One region of the uncultured Zoogloea sp. genome, then DNA from elsewhere that is predicted to be linked to it. Evidence: predicted binding sites of a transcription regulator. Region 1 holds the regulator's gene; the other holds the start of a gene.
The links. Region 1 encodes FliA, which starts transcription of late flagellar genes. Its sites were predicted from a motif close to CTAAAGTTNNNNNNNNNNNNGCCGNTA; they were not measured.
Positions count from the first base shown of each region.

Region 2: Q0672_RS09140 (PAS domain-containing methyl-accepting chemotaxis protein) is a predicted target of FliA. The motif match lies at 2,257-2,283, and genes of this name have one in related genera.

Region 1 covers NZ_CALAYQ010000070.1:70-7,085, reverse strand. Annotated here, with positions in the region: gene Q0672_RS08910 (flagellar hook protein FlgE) at 1-39, opposite strand, end outside; gene Q0672_RS08905 (flagellar hook assembly protein FlgD) at 53-733, opposite strand; gene flgC (flagellar basal body rod protein FlgC) at 758-1,168, opposite strand; gene flgB (flagellar basal body rod protein FlgB) at 1,179-1,583, opposite strand; gene flgA (flagellar basal body P-ring formation chaperone FlgA) at 1,921-2,607, shown strand; gene flgM (flagellar biosynthesis anti-sigma factor FlgM) at 2,699-3,010, shown strand; gene Q0672_RS08880 (flagella synthesis protein FlgN) at 3,017-3,493, shown strand; gene motD (flagellar motor protein MotD) at 3,593-4,453, opposite strand; gene Q0672_RS08870 (flagellar motor protein) at 4,457-5,197, opposite strand; gene Q0672_RS08865 (RNA polymerase sigma factor FliA) at 5,218-5,991, opposite strand; gene Q0672_RS08860 (flagellar FleN) at 6,111-6,896, opposite strand; partial or broken gene flhF (flagellar biosynthesis protein FlhF) at 6,898-7,016, opposite strand, start outside.
Region 2 covers NZ_CALAYQ010000071.1:7,187-14,202, reverse strand. Annotated here, with positions in the region: gene Q0672_RS09155 (DUF3828 domain-containing protein) at 1-336, shown strand, start outside; gene Q0672_RS09150 (trans-aconitate 2-methyltransferase) at 527-1,339, shown strand; gene Q0672_RS09145 (hypothetical protein) at 1,436-2,140, shown strand; gene Q0672_RS09140 (PAS domain-containing methyl-accepting chemotaxis protein) at 2,333-4,414, shown strand; gene ccmA (cytochrome c biogenesis heme-transporting ATPase CcmA) at 4,509-5,123, shown strand; gene ccmB (heme exporter protein CcmB) at 5,120-5,785, shown strand; gene ccmC (heme ABC transporter permease CcmC) at 5,817-6,566, shown strand; gene ccmD (heme exporter protein CcmD) at 6,563-6,745, shown strand; gene ccmE (cytochrome c maturation protein CcmE) at 6,787-7,016, shown strand, end outside.

The DNA of each region.
Region 1 (7,016 bases):
AGCGATGGAAAGACCGCTCAAACCTTGCTGGAATGCCATTTTCTGTCTCCGCTTAGAGAATCTGCTTGATGTCGGCGAGGCTCACCAGACCGCTGCCCACGTCGAGGGACACGCTGCCGCTGCTGGTACGCAGGACGCTGTTCACCGTGGAGATCTGGAGCACGACGGGCTTCAGGGTGGTGTCACCCCGGGTCGCGGCCACGCTGATGGTGTAGTTGCCGCTGGCAGCCTGGGCGCCATTGGTGGAGAGGCCATCCCACGCAAAGTTGTGCACGCCGGCGTCCGCGTCGCCAAGCTCGAGCTTGCGTACTTCGAGGCCGTTGGCATCCTTGATCGTGACCGTCACCTTGTCGGCCGCGCTGTCGAGCTCGAAGCCGCCGTAGGTCTTGCTGCCGCTGGTGAGGCTGAGGTTGTTGCCGGCTACCATCACGCCCTTGCCGACCAGCGCCGCGGCCTGCAGCACCTCGCCCGACTGGCTGTTCTGGAGCATCGAGGCGAGGGTGGTGTTGAGCTTGTCGAGACCATTGACGGTCTCGATCTGGGCCATCTGCGAGGTCATCTGGGCGTTGTCGACGGGGTTGAGCGGGTCCTGGTTCTTGAGCTGCTCGGTGAGCAGCTTGAGGAAGCGGCTCTGGGCTGCGTCGGTCTTGGACGCGGATGAGCTGGAACCCTTCTGCAGCGCGGCGATGACGTCGGCGGATGTCGTGGAACCGGTGGAATTGACGGTGCTCATGATTGTTCAGCTTTCGGTGTCTGGTTACTGGCCGATGGCGAGGGTCTTTTCCATCAGGCTCTTGGCCGTGCCCATCATGTCGGCGTTGGTCTGATAGGCGCGGGACGCGGAGATCATGTTGGTCATCTCCTCGACCACATTCACGTTGGGCATCGTCACGTAGCCCTCGGGATTGGCGGCGGGGTTCTTCGGGTCGTACACCATGCGCATCGGGGCGGCGCTCTCGACCACCTGGGTCACCCGCACGCCCTGGGCGGCCACGCCGGCACCGGGCATCGGGGTGGCGGCAAAAACCACCTGCTTGGCCTTGTAGGGCTGGCCGTCGGCACCCACCACGCTGTCGGCGTTGGCCAGGTTGCTGGCGGTGGTGTTGAGGCGCATCGACTGGGCATGGAGCGCCGAACCGGCCACCTGGAAGACGTTGAGCATGCTCATGGCGATCTCCTTACTGGCCCTGGACGGCCATCTGCATGGAGCGCAGCAGGCCGTTGATGAAGGTCACGCTGGCCTGGTACTGCACCGAGTTCTCGGCAAAGGCGGCGCGTTCGGTGTCCATATTGACCGTGTTGCCATCCACCGCGCCCTGCTCTTCGGTGCGGTACTTGAGGCTGGCTTCCAGCGGGCTGGCGGCGCCGCCGGCGATATGGCGCTTGGCGGTGGTCTTGAGGGGCAGGCCGCTGGTCGCGCCGCCGAGGGCACCCGCCAGGGCTTCGCGGAAATCCACGTCACGGGCCTTGAAGTTGGGCGTGTCGGCGTTGGCGATGTTGGAGGCGATCACCTGCTGGCGGTAAGCACGGGCGTTCAGTGCGGTCTGGTGGAAGCGCAGCGTTTCGTCCAGTCGGTTCGTCATCTCTGCCAAGTCCTCAAGTTTGTCGCCGTGTCCGCCGTAAGTTTTTGCAGACTGGCTGGCAGCTACACCTTTGCAGCTTCCGTGCCAGTCATCTTATGAGCCGCCCGGCCCCGTCGATGGGCCGAACAGGCGGCAATTCGCGCCCCAATTCCCATCCCTGGCTCCGGGTTTTGCCTCCCTGCCCCTGCCGCAGCGGCAAAGTTTGCCGGCACCTGCCGCCCCGCCGGCACACCTGCCGGCCTGCCCGAATAAGGCCGGGAAAGCGTCTCTGTTTCTGCCGCCGGAGCAGGCGCCCACATGTTCCAATGGCGCCATCGACTTTCTCCACGCCCGCGCCGTGACCCGCCTGATTCCCCTCCTCCTCGTGCTGCTCTGCCTCGCCACGCCGGCCTTCGCCCGCCAGGACGCCGCGCCGGTGCGCGCCGAGGTGGGCCGCTTCCTGGCCACGCAGACCCGCAGCCTGTCGGGCGAGGTGAGCATTCAGGTGGGCGAGTTCAGCGCCGACAACCAGCTTGCGCCCTGCCTGCAGCTCGAAGCCTTCCTGCCGCCCAACGGCCGGGCCTGGGGGCGGATCTCGGTGGGCGTGCGCTGTCTGGCGCCAGTGAGCTGGTCGGCGTGGGTGCCGGCCGACGTGCGCGTGAAGGGCCCTTACGTGGTCACCAACGGGCCGCTGGCTGCCGGCCAGATCGTCAGCCCGGGCGACCTGCGCGTCGAATCGGGCGAACTCACCGCGATGGCCGCCGACGTGATCACCGACCCGACCCAGGCCATCGGCCAGGCGGCGCGGATCAGCCTCGGCGCGGGGCGTCCGCTGACCGCCAGCCACCTGCGCCAGCAGCCGGCGGTAATGCAGGGCCAGCCGGTCAAGGTCGTCTCCGGCGGTGCCGGATTCCAGGTGGCCAACGACGGCGTGGCCCTCAGTTCGGCCGCCAACGGCCAGGCCGCCCAGGTGCGCCTGTCGAACGGGCAGGTCGTGCGGGGCATCGCCCGCAGCGGAGGCGTAGTCGAAATCACGCTGCCATGAAACCGCACCCATCCCGAAGGACTCCAATGGGTTAAAGTTTCATCTCCACGAGTCGTATACCCAGTCGACTTATGGATGAAAGGGCAATGCCGTGAAGATCGATAACTCTGTCAAAGCGACCAGCAATCTGCCGTCCGGCGAAGGCCGCGCACGTGCTGCCAAGGAATCACCGAAGACTCAGGATTCCGCGGGTGGCGAACGGGTCGAACTGTCGTCCCTCTCTGCACGCCTGCAGCAGATGGAAGAAACCATCGCCAACACCCCCGTGGTGGATAGCGCGAAGGTGGACGAGATCAAACAGGCGATGAGCGAAGGGCGCTTCAAGGTGGACACCGAAAAGGTGGCCGACGGCCTCATCGACAGCGTGCGTCAGATGCTGAACGCACAAACCGCCAAGGCGTAAGCGGGCATGGCCGTCGATCCCGGCTTCCACGCTCGCCTTGCCCAGCTCATCCAGGACGAGCGCCGCGGCATGCGCGGCTTCGTCGCCCTGCTTGAGCGGGAAGAGGCCTTGCTGGTGCACAGCCAGATTGACGCACTCGCTCTGCTTGCCGAAGAAAAGACCGCGCTCTACCGCGCCCTCCAGCGCCTGTCCGACGACCGGGTGGTGATGTTTGCCCGCCTCGGCGCGAAGGTCACGAACGAGAACATCCGCATCGTGCTCGCCAGCAATCCCGAGGCCCTCACTGCCTGGGAAGACGTGGTTGCCCTGGCCGAAGAAGCCAAGGAACGCAACCGGGTCAATGGCCAGCTGATCACCCAGCGCCTGCAGAACAACCAGCAGGCCCTCACGACCCTCCTCGCCGCCGCGGAACACCCGCAGATCTACGGCCCGGACGGTCAGTCCCGCCCCACTGCCGGCAGCCGCCACTTCGGTTCGGTCTGATCCGCCCGGCGGATCGTCTTCAGCAATTTCATCCAGCCTCGGGTTTGATCGCCGCCCGGCGTTGTTGCGTCCAGGCGCGGCAAGACGCGGAGCCTAGCCCTACTGCGCCGGCTGGGGCTTTGCTTCGGCCTCGGGCGCAACCGGCACCGGCGGTGCCGCATCGGATGGCAGGATCGAATCGGCGATGCCGGACGCCCTCACCTTCGGCTGCACCTCAGGCTCGACCACCCGCGATTCGATCAGGATCGTCACCCGCCGGTTGCGGGCCCGCCCCTCGGGCGTGAGGTTGTCGGCCACCGGACGCTGGTCGCCGTATCCGGCAGCCGTCAGCCGCGCTGGCCGTACGCCGCTTTCCACAAACAGTCGCACCACGCTCGACGCCCGCACGGCCGAGAGCTCCCAGTTGGAGGGGAAAGCCGCGGTGGCGATGGGAATCGTATCGGTGTGACCTTCGACGGTGATCGGAAACTCAGCCGGCGCCACCACCTGCCCCACCGCCCGCAGGGCCGTGACGGCATCGCGACCGAGCTGGGCCTCGCCGGGGTTGAACAGCACGCTGGCGTTGATCTCGACGGTGATGCCGAAGGCGCCCTCGGTCACCCGCACCTGGCCATCGGCCACCAGTGGGGCGAGCACCTTGCGGATCTCCTCGGCCATGTTCTTGACCCGCTCGGCCTTGGCCTTGCGCGCCTCTTCCACTTCGGGGCTGGGCGGCGGACTGCTTGGGCGGATCGACGGAATCGGGGCGGACGACATCTGGGCGTTGTTGGACTGCACGCCGAGCTTGCGGAAGGCGTTCACCACCGAATCGGACATGATCCGGTACTTGCCCTCGTTGATGGACGAGAGCGAATACATCACCACGAAGAAGGCAAACAGCAGGGTGATGAAGTCGGCGTAGGAGACGAGCCAGCGCTCGTGGTTCTCGTGCTCGTCCTCGTGCTTGCGGCGCCGCGCCATGGCCTACCCCGCGTAGCCCTTGAGGCGGCTCTCGATGATGCGCGGGTTGTCGCCGTTGGCAATGCCGACCAGGCCATCCACCAGCATCTCGCGCATTGAGGTGAGGGTGCCGATCACGCCGAGCAGCTTCTTCGAGACAGGCAGGAAGATCAGGTTGGCCGAGCCGACGCCGTAGATGGTCGCCACAAAGGCCACCGCGATGCCGGAGCCGAGCTTGGAGGGATCCGAGAGGTTTTCCATCACGTGGATGAGGCCCATCACCGCGCCCAGGATGCCGATGGTCGGCGCGTAGCCGCCGGCGGCTTCCCAGATCTTGGCGCCCAGCTTCATCTGGCCTTCCCAGGTGTCGATCTCGACCTCGAGCACCTCGCGCAGGCGATCGGGTTCGACGCCATCCACCAGCAGCTGAAGGCCCTTCTGGATGAACGGATCGTCGATGGCGGGGATCTGGCTTTCGAGGGCCAGCAGGCCTTCCTTGCGGGCCACGTTGCTCCAGCGGACCACCTCGGCGATCAGCGCATCGTGATCCAGCCTGGGCGGCACGAAGACCCAGCGGACCATCTGCATGCCCAGCCGGAAGACCTTGAGCGAGCTTTGCAGCATCACCGCGCCGAGGGTGCCGCCGATGACGATGAGGAAGGCCGTCGGCTGGATCAACGAGCCGACGTGACCACCCTCGAGCACCTGCCCGACGAGGATCGCGGCCAGCGCGAGGGTGATGCCGATCAGGCTGATGCTGTCCATGGAAACGCCCCGGGCCCGGTTCAGCCGGCGGCCGGGCGACGGCCGCGGCCGCGGCCCTCACCCTTGGCCTTGGGCGCCGTCTGGATCGCGCCGGAGATGCGCGAGCGCAGGCGGGCGATGGCCTGGCTGTGGAGCTGGCACACGCGGGATTCGGAGACGCCGAGCACCTCGCCGATTTCCCGCAGGTTCATGTCCTGTTCGTAGTAGAGGCCCATCACGGTCTTCTCCCGCTCGGGCAGGTCGTCGATGGCCTTGATCAGCACGTCGCGCATGTTGCTGTCGAGGAGCAGCGTGAGCGGGTCATTGCCCTCGAGGGTGATGTGGCGTTCGAGGTAGTCGTCGTCGCCCTCGCCGCTGAAATCCTCGAAGTACACCAGCTGGTAGCCACGAGCCTCCTGCAGCATGTGCTGGTATTCGGCCAGGGGCACGCCAAGGGAATCGGCCAGCTCGGCCTCGGTCGGATGCCGCCCGTTGGCCTGTTCGAGCTGATGCACCGCCGCCTCGATGCGCCGCATGTCCCGGCGCAGGCTGCGCGGCAGCCAGTCGTTCTCGCGCAGGCCGTCGAGCATCGAGCCGCGGATGCGCTGCACCGCGTAGGTCTCGAACTGCGCGCCGAGGCCTTCTTCGTAGCGGTTGATGGCGTCGAGCAGGCCCAGCATGCCGTTCTGGATGATGTCTTCCACCTGCACGCTGGCCGGCAGCTTGGCCATCAGGTGATAGGCAATGCGCTTGACCAGCGGCGCGTACTGGACGACGAGTTGCTCTTTATCGAGGGTGCCGGAAGCGGTGTACATCTTTCGTCTGCTTTCTGGTCGGGTTTTGGAGTCGCGCGGCGCTCACACTACTCATCGGCAACGATAGGCTTTCATGCAGCCGACGACACAAGATTTCACAATTTCACTTTTTGCCGATTTCAACCAGCCACGCCGGCCTGGGACGACCAGGCGCGCAGACGGCGGATGAAGGCCTGGGCACCCTCGGCCGGATGACGGGCACCGAGGGGCGTGGTCATGGCGTCGGCCAGGGGGTCGCGCTCCACCTCGCCGCGCCACACCAGGGGCAGCCCCACGTGACGGGCGGTGAAGTCGTTGAGGCTGGCGAAGAGCGCGGTGGCGTCGGCCCGGTCGCGGGCGCCGCTGACGGCGATCTCCAGTGATCCGGCGCCGGCAGCGGCGAGGCCCTTGATCCACTGGCAGGCACCGCGAGCACCCACACCGCTCGCCTCCACCACCAGCAGGCGACGGCCGGCAGCGCGGGCGAAGGGAGTGAGGCTGCGCACGTCGCCGACGGTGTGGATCGCCAGCAGGTCGGCACGGCGCTGGAGTTCGGCGATGCCGGCTTCGAGGCGGGCGTGCTGGGTTTCGTCGAGGAGCGGCACGGCCAGCACGGTGGCGGCAGCGGGCACGACCCACAGCCCGTCGGCCACTTCGCGCATGGTCTCGGTCACGTCGTGCTGCCCTTGCAGGGCGCCCAGCAGGTCGCCGCCGTCGGGGTAGCCGAAGGCCGCCAGCAGGGAGCCGCGGTCGGGCGCGTGTTCGTCGATGGCCACCACCCGGCGGGCCCCTTCGGTGAGGGCGGTGAGGGTCTGGACAGCCAGGTCCCGCGGCGAGCGGCCCGAGGTGAACAAGGCCACCACGGCCGACGGGGTGCGGCGGAACAGGCGGCGAAGGCCGGCGGCCTGATCGGAGGCGTGCAGCATCTCAAAGCCCTCCGCGCAGCTGGGCCACCCCGGTCTGCCCCGCGTTGGCCATCATCAGGCCGGCTTCGAGGGGGTCGAGCCGAAAGGGCGAGTTGGCCGGCAGTTCGCGCAGCGCCTGAT
Region 2 (7,016 bases), on a different contig from region 1:
GGATGGTATCTGGGGCGCATTGCCGCAGACGATCCCCCGTCCCTGTCTGAAGGGACTGATCTAAAACGTTACGTCTCATCAGCCCGCCTTCGAAAACTTAATAGGCAATTCAACAGTCCGGATGGCATGGATAACGACTATTTCATCCAAGCCCAAGACTATCTTGACAGCTGGATAAAGTACATTGCCGTAATTCCTATATCTGAATCTGCGAAGCGCGCTCAGCTCCGTGTGCAACTTGGGGAGGGGGACGAACTCTACACACTCAGGGTGATTGCGGTAAAAGAGGGGGGAGAGTGGAAAATCGACATGGTCAGTGTATCGCGTTCACCTTGAATCTCGGTTCAAGCATAAGCGCAGTCAACTGACCCGAGGTCTGCAGCAAAGCTAGCGTCCCAAGGACGAATAGGAGCGGATTCGATACAGATGCAGTTTTCCGGCAGATCACCATCTCCGGCGCAAACTGCAACGGAGCATCAACCAGCCCGTACGCCCACACCTCGAGCAACACGCACGATGCCCGTCTATGCTCAATGTGTCCCCCTTCGCCCTGCCGCCCGCCCTCAAGGCCCTGCTTTCGCAGCTGGGCGGGGTGGCTGTTGCCTACGCGGCGGGCCGGGCCGGGCTGCTGCCGCCCGGCGCGTGGCCGGTGGTCACCGTCCAGGCCGTCGCCGCCGCGGGCATCGCCACACTGCTCCGCAGCGCCCGCTGGTGGCGCTGGATTCACCTGGGATTCATGCCGGTGGTGGCCGGGGCGTTGGCGCTGCAGATCGCCCCGGGCTGGTATCTGGCGGCCTTCGTGGCGTTCGCGTTGATCTACTGGAGCAGCTTCCGCACCCAGGTGCCGCTGTTCCTCTCCAACCCGCGTACCGCCGAGGCGGTGGCCGGCCTGCTGCGCCGGGATCGGCCGCCGTCGGTGCTCGATCTGGGCAGCGGCACCGGCTCGCTGCTGCGCCCGCTGGCCCGACTGCGGCCGGATTGCCGCTGCGAAGGCGTCGAATCGGCCCCGGCGCCCTACCTGCTGTCGCGCATCCTGGCCCGCCACCAGCACAACATCGCGCTGGCCCGGGGCGACTTCTTCAAGATGCCCTGGGGCGACTACGATCTGGTGTATGCCTTCCTGTCGCCCGTGCCGATGAACGCGGTGTGGGACAAGGCCCGCGCCGAACTGCGCCCCGGCGCGCTGCTGGTGAGCAACAGCTTCCCGGTCGAGGGCGTCGATCCGGAGCAGGTGATCGAAGTGCCCGACAGCCGCCACACGCGGCTCTACTGCTATCGCCCCGCCGGCCACGAGCCGACGCCCAAGCCCTTGGCGTCAAACGCTTTTGGGCGCCGATAAGCGGTCGAATCCCCCCTCAATTCCGCCCCTCGCCCTGCCGTTAAGCAAGGAATAATGGCGTCATCGCGCCTTGCGTTCAGCGAGAGGATTTCCACCATGTCCCGCATCATCTGCGTCATCGGCAACAAGGGCGGCACCGGCAAGACGACCCTGTCGCACATGCTGTGCCAGGGCCTCGGCCTGCTGGGCCAGAGTTCGGCCTGCGTCCTCACCGACACCCACCGCGAACCGCTCTCGCCCGACGGCCGCCGCTACGTGACCGCCGACGGACGCACCCCCGAGGCACTCCAGAAGATCGTCACCAAGCTGCGCACCATGGAAGGCTGGGTCGGCGTGATCGACGGCGGCGGCAACCGGGCCGAGGTGGATCGCCTGCTCGACAGCCTCTCCGACATCGTGATCGTGCCCTTCCGCGATTCCCACGAAGACCTGCGCACCACCCTCGGTGACCTGCAGACCTTCCCCCACGCCTACGCCCTGCCGTCCCAGTGGCCCACCAACGCCTGGCAGCGCGACGCCGCCGACCGCAGCGTGGCCCAGCTCCTCGGCGAATACCGCGACCGCCTGCTCCACCCGGTGGCCAGCCTGTCCGCATCCAAGCTGCTGCTGCAAAAGCAAATCCCCGACAGCCTGCCCTCCAACCTCGGCAACGCCTGCCGCAGCCTGGCCCGGCAGGTGATGGAGATCCTCGAGATCGGCGAAGCGGACGCCGAACAGCGCGCCCGCCGCGACGCCCCGGCCGTCTCCGTGCCACCGGCAGCGGTCATGCCTGAAGGCTTCGCCAGCACCGCCCGCCACTAGGCCCACCCTCCCCCGCCACGGCCCTCCCTTCCCGGAGGGCCGTTTCATTTCGTCCGCCCGCCGGCGCAAGACCGCGCCGCACCCATGCCCCTGTACAAAAAATAACCACACATTTGCTGAGGTTTTCTTCCTTCCCGCCGAAATAGCAGTCAACAAGGCGACACACGCCAGGGCGACGGGGAGACTCATCAGATGCGTAACAACGGGCCAGTTACCGGCAAGGAACAGACTTTCGGCGACGACATCGCCATCATCTCGCACACCGACGATGCCGGCCGGATCAACTTCGTCAACGACGACTTCGTGGCGATCAGCGGCTTTTCCAGCGACGAACTGATCGGCCAGTCCCACAACATCGTCCGCCACCCGGACATGCCCGGCGAGGCCTTCCGCGACCTGTGGGTCACCCTCAAGCGCGGCCGGCCGTGGTCCGGGCTGGTCAAGAACCGCTGCAAGAACGGCGACTTCTACTGGGTTCGCGCCGCCATCACGCCCAAGCCCGACGGCGGCTTCATGTCAGTGCGGGTCAAGCCGGCGGCCGGCGAGGTGCAGGCCGCCGAGGCGCTCTACCAGCGCATGCAGCGCGATCCGTCGATCCGGCTCCACGAGGGCAAGGTGCGCCGTACCGGCGTGGCCGGCGTCATCGAGCGGGGCATGGCGCGGATCGACAACATGCCCATCGGCCGCCGCCTGCTCGGGGTGATGGTCATCGTGATGGTCCTGCTCGCCGCCACCCTGGCCGACAGCCAGCGCTCGGCCCGCCAGATCGAGGCCCGCTATCAGGCGCACATCGCCCACGACGGCGCCCGCCGGGTGGACTTCTACAGCATGTACGCCCAGGGCCTGCAGATGGGTCAGGCCCTGCGCAACGCCATGCTCGACCCGGCCAACCCCAAGGCCTACGAGAACTACACCAAGGCTGCCGAGGCCTTCGAAAGTGTGGCCGGCAAGGCGCGCAGCCTCGACGAGCAGACCTTCACGTCCGGCCTGCCGGCGCGCATCGAGGATCTGCGCCGCGAGCAGCGGCAGATCCACGACCGGCTGTTCGCCCTCGTCAAGAATGGCCAGGGCGAAGAAGCCCGGGCGATGCTCAACAAGGAGGAAACCCCGAAATGGCGGGAGATGCGTGACCTCCTGCTGGCCGAGATCAAGCGCCTCGACGAAGCCTCGCCTCACCTGCTGGCCGAGCTGAAGGAAGCATCCGACGCCGGCATCCGGCGCAGCCTGGGCCTTGGGCTGGGCGCCGTGGTGCTTGGCCTGATCCTCGGCGCCGGCCTGCTGGCCCGCACCGCCCGCCAGGCCGCCCGCGCCCGCGAGATGGTCTCCGCCGTGGCCGGCGGGCGGCTGTCCCTGCCCATCTGCCCGGGCAGCCGCGACGAGATCGGCGAGATCCTCACCCACGTGGCCATACTCAAGAACCGCCTCCACGAGGCGATCAGCCTGATCCAGCAGAGCGCCCGCGAGCTGGCCGACTCCAGCGCCCGCCTGGCCAGCGCCAGCGAGGCCACCGTCGACGCCACCACCACCCAGTCGTCCGCCATCTCCACCATCGCCGCGGCGGTCGAGGAGCTGTCGGTCGCCAGCGACGCGATGAGCGAGAACGCCCGCGAGGCCCTCGGCGCCGCCGAGCACGCCATCACCACCACCCGCGACAGCGCCACCATCAGCCGCGGCGCCGCCGAGACCATCGGCAACGCTGCCCGCGCGGTGGCCAGCACCGAATCCCGCATCGGCGAACTGGCCGACATGTCGGCCGAGATCAGCCGGGTGGTCAAGGTGATCCGCGAGATCTCCGATCAGACCAACCTCCTCGCCCTCAACGCCGCCATCGAAGCAGCCAGGGCCGGCGAACAGGGCCGCGGCTTCGCGGTGGTCGCCGACGAGGTGCGCAAACTGGCCGAGCGCACCGGCAGCTCCACCCAGGAGATCGCCGCGGTGATCCAGCGCATCCAGTCGGTGAGCGACGCGGTGGCCAGCGACGTGGCCGCCGGCAGCAGCCAGGTTGCCGCCGGCGCCCGCGACGCCCTGCACGCCGGTGACGTGGCGGCCTCGGTCGAGACCTCCGTCGTCCAGGCTGGCGAAGCCATGCACCAGATCGGCGCGGCCCTCACCGAGAGCAGCACCACCACCCGCCACATCGCCGACCAGATGGAAACCGTGGCCGAGAACGCCGAAGTGGACGCCGACATGGCCCGCCAGTCGGCCACCGAAGCCCGCCAGATCGGCCACCTCGCCAACAAGCTGCAGGCCCTCGCCGCCCAGTTCCGCACCTGAGCCAGCCAACGGGCATGGAAAGGAAGGGTCGAGCCGGTTTACCCGCCCGGGTCGGTCGGGCAGAATGCGCCGACTCCGACTCTCAAACCCTCCGATGCTCACTGCCCACGGTCTTGCCTGCGATCGCGGCGACCGCCGTCTGTTTTCCGCTGTGGACTTCGCCGTCGCCCAGGGCCAGTGGCTGCAGGTGGAAGGCCCCAACGGGGCCGGCAAGACCAGCCTGCTGCGCATCGTCGCGGGGCTGGCGCCGGCAGCGGACGGACGCATCGAATGGGAAGGCCAGCCAGTCGCCGAGGTGCGCGATGAGTTCCACGCCCGCCTGCTCTACCTGGGCCACGCCCCGTCCATCAAGGACGACCTCTCCGCCCTCGAGAACCTCCAGACCGCCGCCGCCGTGGCCGGCCGTCCGCTGGATGAGCACACCGCCCTCACCGCCTTGCGCCGGATCGGCCTGAAGGGCCGCGAGGATCTGCCCACCCGGGTGCTCTCCCAGGGCCAGAAGCGCCGCGTGGCGCTGGCCCGCCTGCTGTGCAGCCAGGCGCGGCTGTGGATCCTCGACGAGCCCTTCGTGGCCCTCGACGTGGCCGCCGTCAGCCAGCTGTGCGAGATCCTCGACGAGCACCTGTCCCGCGGCGGCATGCTCCTGTTCACCAGCCATCAGGCGGTGCAGCTGGGCGGCACGCCCTCCAGCCTGAGGCTGGGCGCATGAGCGCTTTCTTCGCCATCGTCCGCCGCGACCTGCTGCTGGCCGCCCGCCGCAAGAGCGAGGTGTTCACCGCGCTGTTCTTCTTCATGATCGTGGTGAGCCTGTTCCCTCTCGGCATCGGGCCCGAGACCGCGCTCCTGCGCCGCATCGCGCCCGGCGTGCTGTGGGTGGCGGCGCTGCTGGCGGCGATGCTGTCCCTCAACCGCCTGTTCGCCGCCGATCACGCCGACGGCACGCTGGAGCAGATGGCCCTGTCGCCCACGCCGCTGGCCCTGCTGGTGGCGGGCAAGACCCTCGCCCACTGGCTCACCGCCGGGCTGCCGCTAGTGCTGCTGGCGCCGGTGCTGGGCATCCAGTTCGATCTCTCCGCCCGCTCGCTGGGCATCCTGATGCTGTCGCTGCTGCTGGGCACGCCGCTGCTGTCCCTCATCGGGGCGATCGGCGCGGCCCTCACCCTGGGCCTGCGCGGTGGCGGCGTGCTGCTGTCGCTGCTGGTGCTACCCCTGTATATTCCGGCCCTGATCTTTGGCGCCGGCGCGGTCGAGGCCGACATGGCCGGGCTCGGCGTGGGCGGACACCTGTCGCTGCTGGGCGCCCTCTTGGCGCTCGGCGTGTTCTTTGCCCCGTGGGCCGCCACCGCCGCCCTGCGCATCGCCCTCGAATAGCGCCGCCACACCCTTTTTCGGATTCATCCCCATGAGTCAGCGCTTCATCAACTGGTTCAAGTTCGCCTCGCCGGCCAGCTTCTATCCCCTCGCCGGCAAGGCCTGGCCGTGGTTCGCCGCGCTTGCCACGGCGCTTGCCGCCGCCGGGCTGTGGATCAGCTTCTTCGTCGCCCCCACCGATTTCCAGCAGGGCGAGGGCTACCGGATCATCTTCATCCACGTGCCGGCCTCGTGGATGTCCATGTTCATCTACTGCGTGATGGCCTTCTGGGCGGCCATCGGCATCACGTTCAACACCCGCCTGTCGGGCATGATGAGCTCGGCCCTGGCGCCCACCGGCGCGCTGTTCGCCTTCATCTCGTTGTGGACCGGCGCCCTGTGGGGCAAGCCCATGTGGGGCGCCTGGTGGGTGTGGGATGCGCGGCTCACGTCCGAGCTGATCCTGTTCTTCCTGTACATCGGCTACATCGCCCTCACCGCCGCCATCGACGACCCGCGCCGGGCCGACAAGGCCGGGGCCATCGTGGCGCTGGTGGGCGTGGTCAATGTGCCGATCATCTATTTCTCGGTGAAGTGGTGGAACACCCTGCACCAGGGCGCGTCGGTGTCCCTCACCAAGGCGCCCACCATGGCCACCACCATGCTGTGGGGCATGCTGCTGATGGCCCTGGCCTTCTGGATGTACAGCATCGCCATCGCGCTCTACCGGGTGCGGGCGATCATCCTGGAGCGCGAACGCCACACCACCTGGGTGGCCGAACTGCCGGAGATGCAGCGATGAACTGGGGCAGCGCCAGCGAATTCTTTGCCATGGGAGGCTACGGCCTCTACGTGTGGGGCAGCTTCGGCGTGACCGCCGCCGCCCTGCTGATCGAGGTCGTGCTCGTCCGCAGACGCCTTGTCGACACCCGCCGTATCCTGCGTCGGGAACTGACGGCCGATCGCGACGACCAACACTGAATCAAACCCATCCGCCCGATCGCCGGCAGACTCAAGCAACCATGAAACCACGCCAGAAACGCTTCGCCATCATCATCGGCGGCCTCGCCGCCCTCGGCATCGCGGCCGCCCTCGTGCTCAACGCCTTCCAGAGCAATCTGGTGTTCTTCTTCACGCCCACCCAGGTGGCCAGCGGCGAAGCCCCCAAGGGCCGTGCCTTCCGCGTCGGCGGGCTGGTGAAGGAAGGCAGCCTCCAGCGCACCGACATCACCGCCCGCTTCGTGGTCACCGA